Regions from separate parts of the Thalassotalea agarivorans genome, predicted to be linked through region 2. Evidence: predicted binding sites of a transcription regulator. Region 2 holds the regulator's gene; the other holds the start of a gene.

Region 1 (11,160 bases), 1.7 Mb from region 2:
AAAAAATGGAACAGACAGCAGAGGAAAGCTATCTACACCACCAACCATCTGATGCAAAATTACAATTTCAGGTACCTGACCATCATACATTATTGCGAGTAATGAAGACCCTGCCAAAGCAAAGGCTACAGGTACTCTTAAAGCCAATAGTAAAAATAACGATAAAAATAATATGGCTACAGTCATTTTGCTGTCCTTGTTGAGTTAACCGACGTCATCAAATTAACAAGGCAACGATAAAACATGATGAGTAAAGCGATAAAAATTGCTCCATAAAGTGCACTTACTGAAACGGGTAAAGATGCCATTTGGTATATTGTTAAGCGTGGCATGATCAATGCGCATGAAATAATGAGTACGCCAATAAATAGCAAGCTAAATACTCGCGCAAATAAATGGCTAAACTGTTTAAGGCTTTGTGGAAATCTATCTGCAATGAAGTCTATTTGAATCATGGTTTTCTTACGAATAGCCATACAGCCTCCCAGAAAGGTTAAGGCAACAAGTAAGTATCGAGCGACTTCTTCTGTCCAGCCTAAAGAGCCCCCTAAGACATAACGACTAAAAAATTGCGCAAATACCGTAAGGGAAAGGACGGTAAATATAGTTAAGGCGAGCCAGTCTTCTATGCGATAGTCAGTTGCGACAAACGGTTGTTCATCTGGCGATTGGTCTTCAATGTGTGTTTGAGGCGTTGTCATGTTCTAACCTTTGAATATTGTCGTAATACGATTCGCCGATTCGGCTTGTTATTTCTGCGTGCAAGGGAAGGGTATTGCGGCGGAAGGATGCTCTGTCTACTTCATGTACCTGTATACCTTGTTGTTTAAACCAATTGACCAATGCTTGCTCTGCTTCTCGCGTGTCATTAGACGCGCCTTGAGCCGCTTGATTGAGCACTTTTTTGAAAATCACTTTATCAACAGTGGAAAGTTCTTGCCAAAGTCTTTCACTAGCAACCGTTAGAATTGAACCTAAGATATGGCCTGTTAAATTTATATGTGTGTTAACTTCATAAAACTTTTTAGCTTGGATGGTGGGTAGTGGATTTTCTTGAGCATCGACAACACCTTGCTGCAAGGCTAAATATGCTTCTGAAAAAGCAATCGGGCTTGGGTTTGCTCCATTAGCGTTAGGGAAGAGTTTGTAAACCTCAGCATTAGGCACCCTTATCTTTAGGTTTTTCATATGTGCCGGTTTAGTTACCGGAAAGTTTGAGGTTAAGTGCCGTTGACCATAATAGGTATTGCCTAGTATTTGATTTCCTAGTGAGCTTCTTTTGTATTCATTGATCATGTCTTCAAAAACTACACTGTTTTTAAATGTCTCCCAGTGCTGGTAGTCGCGAAACATATAAGGTAATTCAGAAAGTGCCAAAGGAGGGTATTTTTGAGCAACAAAACTGGTGCCTGCATACACAATATCAATGGTGCCTAAACTTAAACTTTGGTTTAATTGAATTTCCTTTCCCAAAGTAGACATAGGAAACACGTCGATTTGATATCGGCCATTGGTTTGTTTTTTTATTTCTTCCGCTGCCCACACAGCCCATTTATGTAAAGGCACACTTGTCTCATAGACGTGCGCCCAAATTAGCCGACGGGTTTCTGTTTCTTGTGCCTGCGTATCCGATACCGACAGCCCTATTAAAAAGGTTACGGTCCAGATAAAAAGCAGTGTTGAGCGACGCCACAAAGTATCCATTTTTGAGTATTCATATTGTTATTATGTTTTTAACATACAGAACCGTGTTTTATATGGCAACTGTTAATTGTTAACAAAGTGGCGTTGTGTTTGTGGTGTTGCAGTGAAGTGGTATGTTGAGCTGAATTAGACATCCTCTAAATAATCGTCTTGGTAGCTAAGTGGTAAGATGTTCAGGTTATTTGCGTTGATTTTCTGCGAATGTCTCTAAATAAGCGTTGTTATCTTGATTTTTTGTTGTGAACCAATGAGAAATATTGATCCTATTTTCACTTTTTGTAATTGCAGTTTAGCGCTATCAAGCATAGAGTAAGGATAAATTTTACATAATAAATTTAAGCGTTTAGTTATTTAAACGCTAAGCTTTATTAATAATTATAAAAATGGAAACGCGGGGAACAACATGGGTTTATCTTCATTAGACATTACCGTTTTTGTGGTATATGTCATTTCACTCATCGCTATTGCCTCTTGGGTATCGAGAGAGAAGGCAGGGCATGAAAAGAATGCTAACGACTACTTTTTAGCGGGCAATAGCTTACCTTGGTGGGCGATAGGTGCTTCGCTTATCGCGGCAAATATTTCAGCTGAACAAATTATAGGTATGTCGGGCTCGGGCTATAAAGTTGGCTTGGCCATTGCCTCTTATGAATGGATGGCAGCAATCACGCTAATGATTGTAGGTAAATATTGTTTACCAATCCTCTTAGAAAAGAAGATTTACACCATGCCACAATTTTTGGAGCAACGATTTGATCACCGTGTAAGAACGGTGATGGCGATATTCTGGTTAGGGGTTTATGTCTTTGTAAACCTTACTGCTGTTTTATGGCTAGGTGCATTGGCAATCAATACCATTACGGGTGTTGATATTACGTATGGCATGATTTTCCTTGGCCTGTTTGCGCTAGCATATTCTTTGTATGGTGGTTTAAAGGCGGTTGCGCTAACTGACATTATACAAGTTGTTCTACTTATAATGGGCGGCCTGTTTTTATCTTACATGGCGCTTGACTTGATTGGTGAAGGTAAAGGCATTGTGCATGGTTTTGCGACCTTGACTGATCAAGCGCCAGAAAAATTCGATATGATCCTAGATACTGATAATCCTTATTATATGGATTTACCAGGGCTATCTGTATTAATAGGCGGTATGTGGATTATGAACTTATCATATTGGGGTTTTAACCAATATATTATTCAGCGTACCTTAGCGGCTAAAGATTTACGTGAGGGTCAAAAAGGTATCGCGTTTGCTGCATTCTTGAAATTGTTGATGCCTATCATTGTGGTATTGCCGGGTATTGCGGTTTATATGATTGATCCTAATTTGGAAAAAGCTGACCAAGCCTATCCAACGTTAATGAATATGATGCCATCAGGCCTTAAAGGTTTGATTTTTGCTGCATTAGTGGCGGCTATCGTATCTTCATTAGCCTCGATGGCAAATAGTGTTTCTACTATTTTTACCATGGATTTATACCGCAATGAAAAGAACCCTAAGAGCGAAGAACATTACGTTAAAGTCGGCCGTATTGTCAGCTTAACTGCGCTTGTGATAGCTATGGTTGTTGCAGAGCCACTATTAGGCCAGTTTGATCAAGCCTTCCAGTATATCCAAGAATTTACTGGCTTCTTTACACCAGGTATTGTTGTACTGTTTTTCACCGGTATGTTTTGGAAGCGTACAACGGCTAATGCTGGTCTAGCAGCGGCGCTTGGTTCGGCAATATTCTCATATGGTTTAAAAGTATTTTGGCCAGAACTGCCATTTATGGATCGTGTAGGTTTAGTCTTCTTACTTTGTTTAGGTCTAGCGATAGTTATTTCTTTACTAGAGAAGAAAGGTGAGCATGAAAATGCTGTTGACCTTCAAGGTATTGATTTTACCACAGATCGTAGCTTTAACATTTCTACACTTGCGGTAACGCTTATTCTTATCGCCTTGTATTACGCTTGGTGGTAATACTCTCTCACTGAAAAAGGGGTGCTATATGCACCCTTTTTTTACATTTAAGTTCTTGCTTTTAGGCAAAGTAAAACTATACTGTATAAACGTACAGTATAGTTTTACTTTTTAGCTATGAATGCTCTATTAGCAAAATTACATAATAAGCAATGGCTGTGGCGCGGTATTAAGCAACAGCAACAATATCGGCAAGCAATAAGTACTAGTTACCCTCAACTTGACGCTAAGTTAGGTGGTGGCTTTCCAACGCAAGGCGTTATTGAATGCAAAACAGTGACAGGCATTGGCGAATTAAGGCTCATGGCCGCTTATTTGAAGGCTCAGCAAAAGAGAGGCTTGGTTGTATTTGTAAATCCACCTTCTTTGCTCAATGGCGCCTTTTTAGTGCATGCAGGCTTAGACCTTCAAAAAATATTATGTGTTGACAGCCATACTGGGGTCAATGGGTTGTGGGGAGCTGAACAAAGCTTAAAAAGTGGTTGTTGTGCTGCCGTTATTATATGGCAATCGCATTTGTCTATTCAGCAAGTGAGGCGCTTGTCTTTAGCTGCTGAGCAGGGGCACAGTGCACTGATATTATATCGCGATAATGTTAAGGCAGGCTTTTCGTTACCTGTTGCTCTGAGCTTGTCGTGTCATGCCGATATTGCCGGTATTAAGGTGGCAATAGATAAACAAAAAGGCGGGAGGCCCTGCCAACCTTTTTTAGTTGATATGTCGTCGCAATGGCCTGACTTAGTACTGCCACAGTTACCTAATAACGTTGTTGCTTTAGATGATGCCCGTATTCAACGAGTCAGTTAATGTTGTGGTTGTATCTCTCATTTCCGCAGTTGCAGTTAGATAGCTTGTATGCACGTCAGCAGTCACAAGCCATAGCGGTTGTAGATGAAGCATCGAATAAGGTTGTACAGCGTAATGCTATAGCGCAAAAAGATGGCATTAAGTTGGGCATGGGGCTGGCAAGTGCTGCAGCGTTATTACCTGAGTTACATCTTGTGCCTTATAACAAGTCGGTGGAGCAGCAACATTTAAAGGATATTGCACAAACGCTGTATCAATTTACTGCTGATATAGCGATAGACCCACCGCATGGATTGTTTCTAAAAGTAGGCAATATGTTCAAGCTTTATCAGGGCCTTACTGCATATTGGCAAATGGTTTGTGCCGCTTTAGATGACTTTGGTTATCAATACACCTACGCTACTGCGTATAGTCCATTAGCTGCAAAGCTTTTAGCTAATTACCACGGTAATATACTGTGCAGCGATAAAGCACAGCTTAAAACCTATTTGTTATCACTACCGATTGAAGCTATGGAGATTGATGATAAGCAACTTCAGCAGCTACAACGTGTTGGTATTCGACGCTACGAACAACTTGATCATATTCCGGCTAAGCAATTAGCTAAGCGATTTGAGCAAGGCTTTGTACAGTATTTACTTAAAATACAGGGAGTGTTGCCGTACCCGCTAAGTTTTTATCATCCTCCGCTAACATTTAAACAGTCCATTGAATTGCTTTACGATATTGAAGCGACATCGGTACTGCTTAAGCCTTTAGCGCGCTTAATTGCTGCTCTACAATCATTCTTGCGCATACGAGGGTTAGCATCATGTCATGTATATTGCGATTTGACGCAACGGGATGGACAAAAGCAGTCGGTACATATTCGCAGCGCGCAAGCAATAGATAGTGCAGATAAGTGGCTAGCATTAGCAACATTGCAATTTGAGCGAATGACATTGTCTGCACCAGTAACACACATAACAGTTAGGTGTGAGCAACTACAGGCATTACAACAGCAAGCTCAGGATCTATTTGAACCGGCAAGTCAGGGACTCGCGCCATTAGAACTTGTTAGTTTGTTGCAGGCTAAACTGGGACATGAACAGGTTTACAGTGTTCAGCAGGTCAATGAACATCAACCTGAGTATGAATCTCAAAAGTCAGCTCCGCTAGTGAGTTCGAGTGATATTAGCGCTGATCTAAAACCACTTCGCCCAGGATACATACTTTCGCAGGCAGTGCCATTACAAGAGAAAGTCGATATTTTGTATGGTCCGGAACGGATTTTAACCAATTGGCATAAAACGAGTGTACTGCGAGATTACTTTGTCGCACGCAACACACATGGCCAATGGTGTTGGTTATATCGTCAGCACGATGGGCAGTGGTTTATTCAAGGTTACTTTGGATAGGCTTATGTATGCAGAATTGATATGCCAAACCAATTTTTCGTTTCTACAAGGTGCTTCTCACCCGCATGAACTTGTACAGCAGGCAGAAGCCTTGGGTTATAGCGCTATCGCTATTACCGATGAATGTTCAGTAGCAGGGGTGGTACGTGCCTATAGCCATATACAAGCAGAAGCGTTAGATATAAAGCTTATTATCGGCGCGAGTTTTAAATATCAAGCGGTTAATGGCGCTACTGTGGCCTTTACATTGCTTTGCCCTAATCGACAGGCTTATGCAGAACTATGCCGTGTTATTACTAACAGTCGTCGTCGTGCAGGCAAGGGGCAGTATCAACTAGATTTATGGGATTTAAAAACCATTAAGCAATGCCTTGTATTATGGTCACCATCTGGCGACGTAGACGCTGATGATTATTGGGCTAGTTGGCTAAAAAAGCATATGAGGCAACGCTTATATATCGCGTTAAAACGTCATTTAACGGCAGGTGAACATAGCCAGGTAAGTTATTGCAGACAACTTGCAAAATCAATGAGTATTATGGCAGTGGCAACAGGTGGTGTGCTGATGCATGAAAAAAGCCGACTACCACTGCATCATACATTGACAGCAATTCGTTTAGGCAAAACAGTTGCTCAGCTAGGTAAAGAAGCATTGAGCAATGCTGAAGCGTCGCTTAGGCCCATCTCTACATTACAAAAACTCTTCCTTGAAACCGAACTTGAAGCAAGCTTAGCGATTGCTAATCAGTGTCAGTTTTGTCTGTCGTCACTGCGTTATGAATATCCTGCAGAGCTTATCCCTGAAGGAAAAACAGCGATTGGCTATCTGCGGGAACTGGTCAAAAAGGGAAAGCAGATACGATTTCCAGCGGGTGTACCTGCAGAGATTGAGTCTACCATTGAGAAAGAATTGATCTTGATTGAGCAATTACAATACGAGCACTTCTTTATTACCATTTATGATGTAGTGCAGTTTGCTAAAAAGCAAAAGATTCTCTATCAAGGTAGGGGGTCTGCTGCTAACTCAGTGGTGTGTTATTGCCTTGAAATTACAGCGGTAGATCCTCGTCAAATTTCGGTATTGTTTGAACGCTTTATATCACAAGAGCGGCAAGAACCACCGGATATTGATGTTGACTTTGAGCATCAAAGGCGAGAGGAAGTGTTTCAGTATCTTTATCAAAAATATGGTAGAGAACGTACCGCTATTGCCGCAACCGTAGTGACTTATCGCTTGAAAAGCGCAATCAGAGAAGTGGGTAAAGCACTGGGTATAAACGAAACACAGCTTGCCTTTTTTATTAAGCACATTAATCGTCGTGATAAAGATAGCCCGTGGGACCAACAAGTGATGGAGCTAGGCATCGATCCCAGTACAAAACTGGGGCAGCAGTTTGTTAGTCTGGTTGAGCAAATTAAAGGGTTCCCTCGTCATTTGTCTCAACATGTCGGCGGTTTTGTTATTTCGTCAGGGCCATTATATGAATTGGTACCGGTAGAAAATGCCGCCATGGAAGGACGTACGGTGATCCAATGGGATAAAGACGACTTAGAAACGTTAGCCTTATTGAAGGTCGATGTATTGGCGCTTGGTATGTTAACAGCGATAAGAAAGACCTTTGATTTAGTTAAGCAGCATTATGGTTTTACCTTGTCGATTGCTGATATCACCCGTATGGGGGATGACAAACAAGTTTATGCGCAAATCCAGCAAGCAGACACTGTGGGTGTTTTTCAAATCGAATCGCGGGCACAAATGAGCATGCTACCTAGATTGAAGCCAGCATGTTATTACGATTTAGTTATTCAAATTGCCATTGTGCGCCCAGGTCCTATTCAAGGGGGGATGGTACATCCTTTTTTGAAGCGTAGAGATGGCAGTGAACCTGTAACATACCCCTCTGAGGCAGTAAAAAGTGTATTGGCGAGAACCTTAGGTGTGCCTATTTTTCAGGAGCAAGTGATTAAGCTTGCTATGGTCGCTGCCGGCTTTACTGGTGGAGAAGCTGATCAACTTCGTAGAGCAATGGGAAAATGGAAACGCAACGGAGAGCTTGTACATTTTAGAGAAAAGCTTGTGACCGGCATGACAGCAAGAGGCTATGATGAAGGGTTTGCACAACAACTCTTTGAACAAATTTGTGGCTTTGGTGAATATGGTTTTCCGGAATCTCATTCAGCTAGTTTTGCTGTCTTAGCTTATGTTTCATCTTGGCTTAAGCATTATTTCCCGCAAGCATTTTATACCGCGTTACTGAATAGCTTACCTATGGGGTTTTATTCTCCTTCTCAACTTATTCAAGATGCTCAGCGCCATCAAATTCAAGTATTGCCTGTCTGTGTTAATCATTCGCGTTGGCATCATCAGTTGGTATATCAACAAGGGCAGTTTTGTCTTCGTTTAGGCTTTTGTTTGGTGAAAGGATTTAGTGAGCAACAAAGTGAGCTACTGGAGCAAAAAAGAGGAAAGGAAGGTTTTACACGTTTAGCTCAGATCAAAGCATTAGGCTTGAAGCGCAATGAATTACAAGCGCTGGCGAGTGCTAATTGTTTTCAAGCATTATCTGGCGATCGTTTTAATACGCGTTGGCAATTGATGGACAAAGAAGATGAACTTCCCCTTTTTTCACAACAAGCAATGTCGCAAGAAACCATCGACATCGCCCCTAATACTCATGATAACTTGATAGAAGATTATGCCAGTTTGGGCTTAAGCTTAGATCATCATCCTATTGGTTTGTTAAAGTCAGCAGGGCTGCTAACAGACACTACAAGTGCGCAGGATTTAGCTTCTATTCGTCATCAATCCGTAGTTAAGGTTGCTGGAGTGGTCACTGGTAGACAAAGCCCAGGCACAGCATCAGGCGTTACTTTCATGACGCTTGAAGATGAAACTGGTAATATGAATGTTGTTGTGTGGGTAGCAACAGCTCGAGCGCAAAAGCAGTCTTTTCTATCGGCCAAAGTGTTAAAGGTCACAGGTGTGCTGGAACGTGAAAAGCAAGTTGTACATGTTATTGCCGGTCGTTTAGAAGATATCACAGAGCAATTAGGTGAAATACAAAGTTCTTCTCGAGATTTTCATTAAGGTAAATGGTTATGTCACTGTATAAAAGCCAACGTCAACGACGACAAGAAAAGCGAAACCGACCTTACAATGTCAGTAAGCGCGGCGTAAGGGACGATTACATAGACAAACAAATTTTGGTTATTCATCAAGCTATGGTTGAAAAGCTTATTGCGCAACCAGCACTTGTTGCTGATGTAATTAAGCAAGTTGAAGCTCGAAAAGAAACGGGAAAGTTAAACTACAGTGGTTATTTAACGTGGATAAGTTTGCTTGAAAACATAGAAAATCACGATTGGTTTCGAAAAGGCGTACTTGAAGATAGCCCGCGCATGAAAAGGCTACGTCGTAAAACACCTTTGGTTAATATTTTAACCGAACAAGAGCGGCAACAGGCGCTCACACAAGGAGCAATCGGTGAAATCGATGATCCTGACATATTGTTTTTGTAAATCCCTCACATCTCTTGCTAAATCCTTGATATAATTAACGCTATTACTTTATTGGGTTGAACTGACCTAATCACCATAAATGATGGGGTATTCATGCGATTTTTATCACGCCGTCTAGTTATGCCTAACGATCTAAACTATGCATATGCACTGTTTGGTGGTAGAGCATTAGAATGGATAGATGAAGAAGCGGCAATTTATGCAATTTGCCAGTTAGAAACAAATTGCCTTGTAACTAAACATATTGGTGCGATAAGTTTTGAATCGCCAGCGGTACAGGGTGATGTTGTAGAGTTTGGTTTGAAAACGAAAAGCGTCGGTCGTACGTCGATTACGGTGACTTGTTTGATGCGTAACAAAGCAACGAAGAAAACGATCTGCCTAGCAGACGATATTGTCTTTGTAAAAGTAGACCCAGACAGCAAGCTACCAGTACCACATGGTAAAACCCTCGATGGGCTTGAATCCCAAACAAAAGAAGAAATAAAACGCCTTAATATGGATCCAAGGCTCGACGGATAATCACGACAGGAATAATTATGACAATTTTACTTACCAATAGCGGCGACATACCGTTACATGTTATTGAGCAAAAAGCGTTTGCCACTTGGTTAAGCGAACAAGAAGAACATGTTCAAAATTGGTTACTTCACACCAACTTTTCATCTGGTGTTACTACGATTCCTGGTGAGTCAGGTCGTATCGCTTTAGCGCTATGCGTCGCAAATAACATTGATCAATTTTTCGCTACAGGTGATCTAGTTAATAAACTACCACCGAATAGTTATCAACTGATGACACACGAAGGCGCGGAACTGGCGACGGCATTTTCTTGGTTAGCTGGCAGTTATCGCTTTTCTCGTTACTTAGAACAATCAAACACGTTTCCTACGTTAGCGCTAGAGAATCAGGCAGTTATCGATACCGCAACACAACTATTTGATGCAACGGCTATGGTGCGCGATCTAGTGAATACGCCTGCAGGCGATATGATGCCAGAGCATTTGTCGGAAACGATGCAAGCACTAGCAGCTAAGTTTTCTGGCGATTTCTCTGAAATCGTTGGCGATGAATTATTAACTGAAAACTATCCAACTATTCATGCGGTAGGCCGCGCGAGTGTTCATGCACCTCGATTATTAGATTTAACTTGGGGCGATGAAAATGCGCCCAAAGTCACATTAGTGGGCAAAGGCGTTTGTTTTGATAGTGGCGGTCTAGATTTGAAACCTGCTGCAGGTATGAGACAAATGAAAAAAGACATGGGGGGAAGTGCCCATGTTATTGGTCTTGCACAACTCATTATGTCAGCCAATTTGCCAGTGCGTTTGAGGGTGCTAGTACCTGCTGTTGAAAACGCAGTTGCAGGAAATGCATTTAGACCAGGTGATGTGATTAAAACACGCCAAGGTTTAACGGTTGAAATCGACAATACAGATGCCGAAGGCAGACTAGTTATGTGTGATGCGCTTACTGAAGCCGAAACCCAGTCACCTGATCTGCTTATTGATTTTGCCACATTAACTGGCGCAATGCGGGTGGCACTTGGTACTGAGTTACCAGGCTTTTTCTCAACTAGCAAAAACATTGCTAATGAGCTTATTGAAGCTGGCGACGCGGTTGATGATCCTGTTTGGCAAATGCCACTGTTCCAGTCGTATAACGACTTGCTAAAAAGTGATATTGCCGATCTTTCTAACTGTGCCGTTGGTCCATTTGGCGGCGCGATAACGGCGGCGCTTTACCTACAACATTTTGTCGGTGCGA
Region 2 (11,160 bases):
CAATTCAAAATCATATTGGTGGGGTTCATGCTTGTGCTGCGGCATTACTTGCTGAATCAACAACGGGCATTGTCGTTGGCGTGAACTTGCCAGACGATAAAATCCCGCTGATCAAATCGATGACGATAAAGTACAAAAAGCGCATGCAAGGTGGCTTAATCGCAAAAGCGACACTATCTCCGGCATATATTGCGCGTATGAAGAATGAGGAAAAAGGTGATTTCATCGTGCCAATCAACATTGTTGATGAAAGCGGTGAAGAACCTATTGAAGCGCTAATGGAATGGGCGTGGATATCAAAGAAAAAGTAGTATTTAAAAACGAAAAAGCGAGCTTAGTAGCTCGTTTTTTTTGTTGAATTTATACATGTAGTAAGTAACAAATTGGTTAGGAACACTGTACATTGTTTTAGTCAGTGCTGTGATTGGTGTAACTTTGTTTGATTTAAACTACGTTATCATGTCTGCCTGTCGGCAAGGTTAATCGAACTAAGGTGCCTGAGTTATCAGAAGAAATTGAAATTGATATATCAACTTTTTCGCATAAACGCTTAACTAAAGATAAACCTATTCCAAAACCTGCGCTTTGCTCTCCTTTTACGCCAGTCCGGTATACATCTTTGTATATTTCAGGTGCGATCCCTTCGCCGGAATCTCGAATATCTAAACGATTATCTTGATAGGCGATGTTAATAACCCCTTGCTGCGTATGTTGAAAAGCATTAGCGAGTAGATTACCAACGATCATAGCAAGTGCTTGTTTGTTAGATACTAGGCATACATCTCTTGATACGTCTAGATGCAATGCTATATCTTTGCCTTCCAATAACCCGTGGTGTTCAACAATACATGCTTCGAGTAGTGGTAAAAGCGAAATAGTTTCCTGCTCAAAATCAGTTTCTCGTGCTAACGCGAGCAGAGCGCTAATAAAAGACTGCATTTGCTTTTGCGCATCGGCAATTCGGTTTATTAGCGTTATCTGATCCGGTTGCAAATCGGTGCCTTTAATCAGCGTTAAAGCGCCATCACTGATGGCTATAGGGGTGCGAAGCTCGTGCGATACGTCCCGAGTGAATTGCTGTTCCCTTTGAATAAACTGATCTATTCGATGCATGGCAAGATCGAGTTTCTTTGCAAAAAGTCCAATTTCATCATGTGCAAACGAATCTGAAAATCCGCTCGGAATTGTCTGTGCATCCACTTCAGACAACACATCCATTAAATTATCTATAGGCTTAACAATACGTTTTGCTAGTCTCCAAGACACAAACGCAACGACACATGCTGTTAACAGTAAAAAGATAAACTGGGTTTTAAACATGCCACTTTTCATATCCCGAACAATGAGATACTCGCTAACTTCCGCCACTAAGTAACCACTATCTAGTGCTTTTAGGTGGTAGTGTTTATCGTTGTCGCCTGGAAATTCAATACGATTTGGTTCTTCGTTTAGTAAGCCTTGAATTGCCTTTGGCAACTCATTTTTAGAGGCATAAAAGCTGACAAAGGACAGATTTGGCTCAGGCATTTGCCCGTTTTCAATTTGTTGTTGAACATGTGACAATTCGCTTTTTAATAGTTTGTCGAACAACGAATCTTCTACTAGATACGAAAACAGCAAAGACAAAGCTGATAGAACTAAAAAGATAATGGCCGAGCTAGCAATAAAATAAACAAAAATGCGAGACCGAATTTGATTTGAAAACATCTTCACCTCTATAGATCTAAACTAAATCCAATGCCGTGCAAGGTTTTAATTAAAGGTTGTTGGAAAGGTTTATCTAACGCTTTTCTTAATTGATAAAGGTGAGAGCGCAGTGCGTCAGATGAGGTTTGGTCATCTCCCCAAATACGTTCGCACAATTCACTGCGAGTAACGGCTCTGGGGTGTGCTTCCATTAGAATATGTAAAATGCTAAATGGAATAGGTTGCAGATGGATTTTATGTCCCGCTCTAATGACCTGTTTTGTGGAGATATCTAAACTGAGCCTTTGCTGCGCAGTGCCAAGTGATAGTACTTTCGGCTTATGCAAAGAGTGCCGCTGCGCGAGCGCAATGACCCTGACATATAGCTCTTCCAGTGCAAATGGTTTCGTTAGATAGTCGTCAGCACCCTGTGCAAAGCCTTTCAACTTATCGTCAAGTGTATCTCTAGCTGTAAGCATTATGATGGGTATATGTCGTTGCGATTTTTCGCGCAATTGCTGACAAACAGCTAGGCCATCCATCTTTGGCATCGCAACATCCAACACAACGACATCATAGAAATTTTCGAGCGCAAGACTTGTAGCTTGAAGCCCATCGTAGGCAAAATCTAGTTGCAGATTTTTTTGCTCGAAGAAGGTTGCGATATTTTTGCTTATCGCAACATTATCTTCCACGATGAGCACTTTAAGCGCACTATTGGTCATTTAAACCAACCTGATAATTGATTGTAGTACCCTGTTGGTAACACATGTCCGCCGTCAAATTGGATGTGTTTTTTGTCATCGATGGCAATCATTTCAAACAACTCTTGGTTTTCTGATTTAGACGCGTATTCGTCATCATTGGCTGTCACTAACCATAGCGTATCGACATTGATTGCTCTAGCGAAATTTTTGGGCGCTACAATGGCTGTTTTGTCGTCGAGGTAAGGCGGAACTATCGACAATACATGCTCAATTCGTTGGTCTGTGCTGGCTAATAAGAGCGAGACTTGCGCACCCATGCTATAGCCGGCCACATGAGTTTGTTCTTTATCAAATTGCGATTGGTTGTCCATCCAATCGAGTAAAACGCGGTAATCTTTTACTGTATCTACAACCATCTGTTCATAGGGATCTCGTTCACCCCAAAAGTGCATGTCATCCATAATATCGATAATACTATATGCTGCATCTTTTCGTTTACCGTGATTTCGGCTGTCGATAGCAATTACTATATAGCCGCTTTCGAGCGCTTGCTCAGTGATTTTGTGAGTTTGCTCTAGTGTTGGACGTTGTTTAAAGCTGTCCATCCACCAGCGATTTTCACTGCGTCCCATCGCATGAATGCCAATTAATACAGGATACTTATCGTTGCTATCGGCATGAACATTTACAGGGTATTGAATGCGACCATTTACATTAGCACCGTCAAAACTAGTGTAGGTAAAGCTATAGCTATTGGCCGATTGCTGCTGCATCTTCATATTTATCGCACTGGTTTGATATTGATATCTCTTTGCGATGATTTCAGGGTTTACTTGATAGTCTTTCAATCCCCAAATTGCATACCAAATCGCCCCGAGTACTGCTAAAACGCCAATAATAGATGTCATCATTTTTTTCCAATTTTGCTTTAGCCAGTTCATGATTTTGTCGCCTCATCAAGCAGGATGTTAATCTGTTCGTTTTCAGGAAACTTAGTTTTTGAGTGCTTCAAAACGTTGATAGCTTGTTGTGGATTGTTTTGGTCTAAATAGGTTTGTGCAATTGCGGTATATAACATTGGATGGTCAATATCTTTTGACGTTAACTCCATTAGCATTAACGCAACGTTGCGCTCAGCTTCAGTATTGGCATATTTACTTTGGTAAACACCGAACATGGCCAGTAGCATAGGGCTGTAATCTTGCTTGCTGGTCTCAAAAGTTTGCTTTGCAGCCTGACTATCAACATAAAACTGCTCTACTAGTTTTATTGTATTGTCGTCTTTGAATTGGGGCAGATTGTCTGTGGCTAATCCCAACTTTTCAACAACCGCAATAGCGCTATCTGCCGTTGAAAAAGGATTTTGTCCTGTCACTAAACGGCCATCAATGCTTACTTGATTTAGCATCAATCCATCTTTTATTAGTTGAGCGCCTTGTGCCTTTATTTGATCCTCTAATGAAAAAGGTAATTGCCATTTCTTGGTAAACGCTTGTTCCTCAAGGTTGGTAAAAGCTGATATTCGCTTGCCTGCAAGTAGATATTCTCCATTGCTAAGTTTTATATCCAAAAGCGCGGCAGGACCATGGCATACTGCAGCAACAATACCGTTTTGCTCATAGATTGATTTGATCAATTGTTTTAGCTTTTGGTCTTTAGCCAAGTCATACATTGGTCCTTTGCCTCCAACCACGTATATGGCGTCATACATGTTTGGATTGATGGTGCTCAATGATTTGGTTTGTTTTAGCAATGTGACTGCTTGCTGATCAGTAAGAAATTGTTTGTTGTAAGGTTTTTCAGTGTCAAAATTGTCTGTAATGAGTTCACCGCCACTTGGCGAAGCAAATGTTACGTTAGTACCTGCAGACTTAAATACAAGGTATGACTTACTCATTTCATCAAATTCATAACCAGGCTTTATCAGCTCTCCTTGCTCATTTTTTTCGCCGTAACTACTCAGTACCATTAAAATATTTTTGTTATCTGCTTGCGCTGAATTGCCCAAACTACAGATTAACGTAAACAAAGTTATTGCTAAGTTTTTTTGAAATTTTGTTTTCATTTGTGTGCTCCATTGTTTTGTTAGGAGGACAATGTAGCAATGTGGATGTGAAGAGAGTGTGAAGATGGGGCTAGCTAAATTTGGCTGGTCCTTGTTTAGTTGCTCACTGGGTTTCACATATAACCACCTAATCCTACGGATAATTTTGCTTGCCTTTCGTTATTACCTGTATATACTGACAATACTGTACGTAAAAACAGGTTGGGTAAATGAAGCCGTTAACGCCACGTCAATCACAAATCTTTGATTTAATTAAAGAGAAAATATCCGAAACAGGTATGCCACCCACACGCGCGGAAATCGCCGACTTTTTTGGCTTTAAATCAGCTAATGCCGCAGAAGAGCATTTAAAAGCGCTGGCTAAGAAAGGCTACATTGAAATGTTGCCTGGCACGTCGCGTGGAATAAAGTTGGCCGACGAGTTCTTAGAAGAAGAGGGGCTTCCGTTAATAGGTCGTGTAGCTGCGGGCGAACCGATATTGGCGCAGGAGCATGTTGAAGACAGGTATCAAATCGATGGGGCTTTATTTCATCCACCGGCAGATTACTTACTGCGTGTAAATGGCGAAAGCATGAAAGATATCGGCATTTTAGATGGCGACTTATTAGCAGTACATCAAACCACTGACGTACACAATGGGCAAGTTATTGTTGCGCGTGTTGAAGAAGACGTCACCGTAAAACGCTTTAAAAAAGAAGGCAATGTCGTGTATTTGCATGCTGAAAACGAAGATTTCGCGCCAATTAAAGTTGATTTAGCGCATCAGCCTTTCTTTGTAGAAGGTATTGCTGTAGGTGTTATTAGAAACGCTGATTGGATGTAATAACTGCTCTTAGTATGTTGTTTATATAGAAAAGACCCTTAAGGGTCTTTTTTTGTACAAAAAATAACCTCTTTATTCTGCTCCCTTTCAACTTTTTTCACTTTTTTTGATAAATTGATTATTTATTGAACTAAGCGCTATCCTTTATTACTTCTAGTTATAGAGTTATTACTCCATTGTTATTAAAGCAAAATTTGCAATTGCTTGCGATAAAAGGACTAGATCTTGTTTATTTTTTAAGTAATTCTAGTATGGAATTTAACCGCATTGTTAAATCAGAATAAATAATTAAAAAAAACCAGATCCTGGTACTCATACAACAAGAAATGGGCGAAAAATATCGAGAAATACGTTTTCTCATAGGGGATTTTTCGCACTGCTAACCGGGCAGGAGGATAACTCGCGTGATTAGACGTAATCTAGCGTTGCTGTTAATTTCAGGTTTGTTCGCTAATAGTGCAATGGCACAGTCGAAATACAACCTGACTGAGGGGGTAACAGCAATCAGTAAGGAAGTATACGATCTCCATATGCTTATCATGTACATTTGTGTCGTGATAGGTGTGATCGTATTTGGTGCGATGTTTTGGTCAATGTACTTTCATCGCAAATCCAAAGGTGTAAAAGCTGCAACATTCCATGAAAGCACAAAAGTAGAAATACTTTGGACCGCAATTCCCATTATTATTTTGGTTGCTATGGCTATTCCTGCCACGCAAACGCTAATCAAAATGGAAGACAATTCTGCTGCAGATATGACTGTGCAAGTAACAGGCTCGCAATGGAAATGGCACTACAAGTATTTTGAAGAAGATATTGAATTCTATTCTGTTTTATCTACGCCTCGTGACGAGTTCGATGACCTAGACGGTGTCGCCTCCGATAAAGGTGAAAATTACCTATTAGAAGTAGATAAGCCTCTTGTTATTCCTACCGGCAAGAAAGTTCGATTTGTTATTACCTCTGACGATGTTATTCACTCTTGGTGGGTACCAGCGTTTGCGGTTAAACAAGATGCTAATCCAGGTTTTATTAACGAAGCTTGGACAAAAGTTGATGTACCAGGTGTATATCGCGGCCAATGTGCTGAGCTTTGCGGTAAAGACCATGGTTATATGCCAGTTGTCGTCGAAGTAAAATCACAAGAAGACTATGACGCCTGGGTTGCTGAGCAAAAAGAATTGCAAGCTCAAGCGGCAGAAGCGGAAAAAGCCTCGCTTAATGCTCAAATGACCATGGATGAAGCGATGGACTTAGGTGAAACTATTTACGTAGCGCATTGTGCAGCGTGTCACCAAGCTTCAGGTCAAGGTTTACCGCCGGCATTTCCTGCCCTTAAAGGTAGCCCAATTGCGTTAGGCGATGCGAATGCACATATCGATATTGTATATAACGGTAAAGCGGGCACTGGTATGCAAGGCTATGGTAAACAACTTAGCTTGAAAGAACTTGCAGCTGTTGTCACCTATGAGCGAAATGCTTGGGGTAACAATGTCGGTGATATTGTGCAAGCATCTGATGTACAAGCATTCACTACTGGCGGTGGTGGAGCGGATTCTGCCCAGGCGCCAGCGCAAGCCGAAGAAGCAGCGTCTGTTGAAGAAAAACCTGCTGAAGATTTAACAAAAGTCTACTCAAAAGATGAGCTAATGACCCTTGGCGAACAAGTCTACATGCAAGCATGTGTTGCTTGTCATCAAGCTGGCGGTCAAGGTTTACCACCTACATTCCCGTCACTACTGAAAAGTCCAATTATTACCGGCGATGTAACAGCACACATTGATATGGTGCTTAACGGTAGTAAGAAAAATCCTGCAATGGCTGCGTTTGCTAATCAATTAACAAAAACAGAAATTGCAGCTGTCGTTACTTACGAGCGAAATGCTTGGGGTAATGATACAGGTGACGTCGTTCAACCAGCAGATGTTGACGCTGTAAGTGCGAAATAGGGGAGATAATAATGACTACAGATGTAATTGATTCGCACCATGACGATCATCATGATCACAAACCAACAGGATTAAAGCGCTGGTTACTTACAACTAACCATAAAGATATCGGCAGCTTGTACTTGTGGTTTGCATTCATCATGTTTTTGGTTGGTGGTGCTATGGCCATGGTGATTCGCGCTGAATTGTTCCAGCCGGGTCTACAAATTGTTGAGCCAGATTTCTTTAACCAAATGACCACCGTGCATGGTTTAATAATGGTCTTTGGTGCCATTATGCCGGCCTTTACCGGGCTTGCGAACTGGATGCTTCCTATGATGGTAGGTGCACCAGATATGGCATTGCCACGACTTAACAACTGGAGCTTTTGGATTCTTCCATTTGCCTTCTCTATTTTGTTAGCGTCGTTCTTTATAGGTTCAGGTGCACCAAACTTTGGCTGGACCTTCTACGCGCCGTTATCAACAACATATTCAAACGGTAGTACCGCCTTCTTTGTATTTGCGGTTCATATTATGGGTATTTCATCCATTATGGGTGCGATTAATATTGTCGTAACCATTATGAATATGCGTGCGCCAGGTATGACCTACATGAAGATGCCGCTTTTTGTTTGGACCTTCTTTATAACCGCTTACCTGCTTATAGCCGTCATGCCGGTGCTGGCAGGGACGGTGACTATGGTGCTAACTGATACCTATTTTGGTACTAGTTTCTTTGACGCAGCCGGTGGTGGTGACCCAGTATTGTTCCAGCATATTTTCTGGTTTTTTGGGCATCCTGAAGTGTACATCATGATCTTGCCAGCATTTGGTATTGTATCGATGACCATTCCAGCGTTCTCTCGTAAGAAATTGTTTGGATATTCATCAATGGTATATGCAACAGCGTCAATCGCGTTCTTGTCATTTATCGTTTGGGCGCATCACATGTTTACCACAGGTATGCCGCTCTTTGGTGAACTCTTCTTCATGTATTGCACCATGTTAATCGCCGTGCCAACAGGCGTTAAAGTGTTTAACTGGGTGGCAACTATGTGGAAAGGGGCGATTAGCTTTGAAACACCAATGTTGTTCTCAATAGCATTTGTTATTTTGTTTACGCTTGGTGGCTTTTCAGGCCTGATGCTGGCAATCGTACCTGCTGATTTCCAATACCATGACACTTACTTTGTTGTTGCTCATTTCCATTATGTATTGGTTACAGGTGCACTGTTCTCAATCTATGCTGGCGCCTATTACTGGTTGCCGAAGTGGACAGGGTACATGTACGACGACAAGCTCAGTAAATGGCATTTTTGGTGTTCATTGATATCGGTAAATCTACTGTTCTTCCCAATGCATTTCTTAGGCTTAGCGGGTATGCCACGTCGTATTCCAGATTACGCGTTGCAGTTTGCTGACTTTAACATGTGGGTCAGTATCGGTGGCTTTGCCTTTGGTTTATCACAGCTAATTTTCTTAGCGGTCGTGATCAAGTGTATTCGCGGTGGCGAAAAAGCGCCGGCGAAACCTTGGGATGGTGCTGAAGGGTTAGAATGGACTGTGCCAAGTCCAGCGCCTTACCACACCTTTGAAACACCACCTAAAATCGATTAGGAGGCGATATGTCAGACAATAGGCAGCAAGCAGTTAATAAAAGCGTTAAAAAACTAGTTCTCGTTGTATTTGCAATGTTTGGTTTTGGCTTTGCTTTGGTGCCTTTGTATGACGTGTTTTGTGAGATCACCGGGTTAAATGGCAAAACCTCTGGCGAAGCTGCTCAAGTTTCTACTGCAGGTATCGATGAATCGAGGGAAGTTACCGTTCAGTTTATTAGCCATTTAGCCAAAGGTATTCCTTGGAAGTTTGAACCTATGGTGCGCGAAATTAAAGTGCACCCCGGCGAAATGAAAGTGGTTAAGTTCTATGCCCTTAACCAATCAGAACGCGACATTATAGGTCAAGCTGTTCCTTCGGTATCTCCGGGCCAAGCAGCAATCTATTTTCAGAAAATAGAATGCTTCTGTTTTAATCATCAGCCATTGAATGCGCAACAAGACGTGGAAATGGCATTGCAGTTCTATATCGATCCTGAACTGCCTAAAGATATCAACATGCTGACCTTGTCGTACACCTTGTACGATATAACGGCGCAAGTTGATTCGTAAGATAGGGGAAGAGTTGTGACAACAAAAGAATACGAATCGTATTACGTACCTGCCCAAAGTCACTGGCCAATTGTTGGCGCCGTGGCACTGTTTTTAATTGCGATTGGTGCAGGTAGCTACGTATCGGGTATGGCTACAGGTGAAACCACCTTTGGCGCTGTTACCTTGTGGGCCGGCATTGGCGTCATCGTATATATGATGTTTGGCTGGTTTAATAACGTTATTACTGAATCAATGGCAGGTAAATATAGCCATCAGATGGACAATTCATTCAAGCAAGGGATGAGTTGGTTTATTTTCTCTGAAGTAATGTTCTTTGCTGCCTTTTTTGGCGCATTGTTTTACGCCCGCATGTACGCAGTACCTTGGTTAGGTGGTGACGGTAATAATTTAGCGACTAATGAAATACTATGGCCGGAATTTGTTGCTGAATGGCCACTAATTAAAACGCCAGATGGCACAGAAACAACAGCTATGGGTTGGTACGGCTTACCACTAATTAATACCCTAATATTGTTGGCGTCATCGGTTACTGCACATTTTGCTCACGTATCGCTAGAGCAAGAAAAACGTGGACAGTTAAAATTCTGGTTAGGCTTTACCGTTTTACTTGGTGTGATTTTCTTATTCTTGCAAGTCGAAGAATACATGCACGCCTACTCGGATGAAATGCGCCTTTACTTAACTAGTGGTATATACGGTAACACGTTCTACTTGCTGACTGGCTTCCACGGTATGCATGTAACGTTAGGTACCATTATGTTGATCGTTATGTTCATTCGTATTTGGAAAGGACATTTCACCAAAGACAACCACTTTGCGTTTCAAGCCGCAAGCTGGTACTGGCACTTCGTTGATGTTGTCTGGGTACTACTGTTTGTTTTTGTCTACATTTTGTAGCAACAAACAAACTATCTTGGATGGGGGTTAGGTGTAATAACCCCCGTTAATATCAACACCACAAGTAATAACACGATAGCAGCAGAAAACATCACTCTGCGTCCGATAAATTTGCTCATTGGTGGTTTGTTTGGATTGTTACTGTTCATCACAAACAAGGCGCGAAACAAGTTAAAAATCATCAACGCAAGTAGCAGTAGAATTAACCCTTTTATCCACATAGTAGAACGTATCCATATTAGTAATGCTTCAAAACATAGTATCAAAGATTCGCCTTCCTTGGTTATTTTTTACACTAGCCGTAGCGGCTATTTTATTGAATCTGTCCCATTGGCAATATGAACGCAGTATTGAAAAGAAAATACGTGAACAAAAGATTAGTCAGTATCAGCAACAGCAGCCCGCAAGCGTAGTAAAAGTTCAGCAGTTAATGGCTGATGATTTTGACGTCAATGACTTACCTATGCAGGTCACAGGCCACTTCGATAATGAACATGCCTACTTGTTAGATAATCAAACCTTGGAAGGTCGCGTTGGCTACCGCGTGCTTAAAGTACTAGTGAGCGAAAATGTTAGGGTGTTGGTGAACTTAGGCTGGGTGGCTGCGCCAAAATATCGCGACCAATTGCCAAAAATCGATGCGATTGATGGCCAACATACCATACGGGGTCATATTCGTATTATTGAGCAAAACATCACCTTAGCGAATGAAACTCAGCACAATCAATGGCCTATGCGAATTCAGCAAATAGACTTGGATAAAATATCCTCACTAATCGGTCAAAAACTGTTGCCCTTTGTCCTCTACTTAGATAAAAAAGAAGTATTGGGATACCAAAAAAACTGGCAGCCAATTGTCATGCCATGGCAAAAACATCAA

Evidence for each region. Region 2 encodes LexA, which represses DNA repair genes until DNA is damaged. Its sites were predicted from a motif close to TACTGTATNNNNATACAGTA; they were not measured.
Region 1: the regulator LexA is predicted to act here: its motif matches at 3,750-3,769, upstream of imuA (translesion DNA synthesis-associated protein ImuA).

The regions. Positions count from the first base shown of each region.
Region 1 is NZ_AP027363.1:1,981,255-1,992,414, reverse strand. Features, by position in the region: gene QUD85_RS09270 (TRAP transporter large permease) at 1-186, opposite strand, end outside; gene QUD85_RS09265 (TRAP transporter small permease) at 183-701, opposite strand; gene QUD85_RS09260 (sialic acid TRAP transporter substrate-binding protein SiaP) at 676-1,704, opposite strand; gene QUD85_RS09255 (sodium/sugar symporter) at 2,108-3,670, shown strand; gene imuA (translesion DNA synthesis-associated protein ImuA) at 3,788-4,477, shown strand; gene QUD85_RS09245 (Y-family DNA polymerase) at 4,477-5,874, shown strand; gene QUD85_RS09240 (error-prone DNA polymerase) at 5,840-8,962, shown strand; gene QUD85_RS09235 (hypothetical protein) at 8,974-9,393, shown strand; gene QUD85_RS09230 (acyl-CoA thioesterase) at 9,487-9,915, shown strand; gene QUD85_RS09225 (leucyl aminopeptidase family protein) at 9,930-11,160, shown strand, end outside.
Region 2 is NZ_AP027363.1:293,378-304,537, forward strand. Features, by position in the region: gene QUD85_RS01310 (DUF4442 domain-containing protein) at 1-311, shown strand, start outside; gene QUD85_RS01315 (sensor histidine kinase) at 445-1,707, opposite strand; gene QUD85_RS01320 (response regulator transcription factor) at 1,716-2,411, opposite strand; gene QUD85_RS01325 (alpha/beta hydrolase family protein) at 2,408-3,334, opposite strand; gene QUD85_RS01330 (type 1 glutamine amidotransferase domain-containing protein) at 3,331-4,458, opposite strand; gene lexA (transcriptional repressor LexA) at 4,668-5,282, shown strand; gene coxB (cytochrome c oxidase subunit II) at 5,744-7,231, shown strand; gene ctaD (cytochrome c oxidase subunit I) at 7,243-8,829, shown strand; gene QUD85_RS01350 (cytochrome c oxidase assembly protein) at 8,838-9,380, shown strand; gene QUD85_RS01355 (cytochrome c oxidase subunit 3) at 9,396-10,280, shown strand; gene QUD85_RS01360 (DUF2909 domain-containing protein) at 10,292-10,501, opposite strand; gene QUD85_RS01365 (SURF1 family protein) at 10,525-11,160, shown strand, end outside.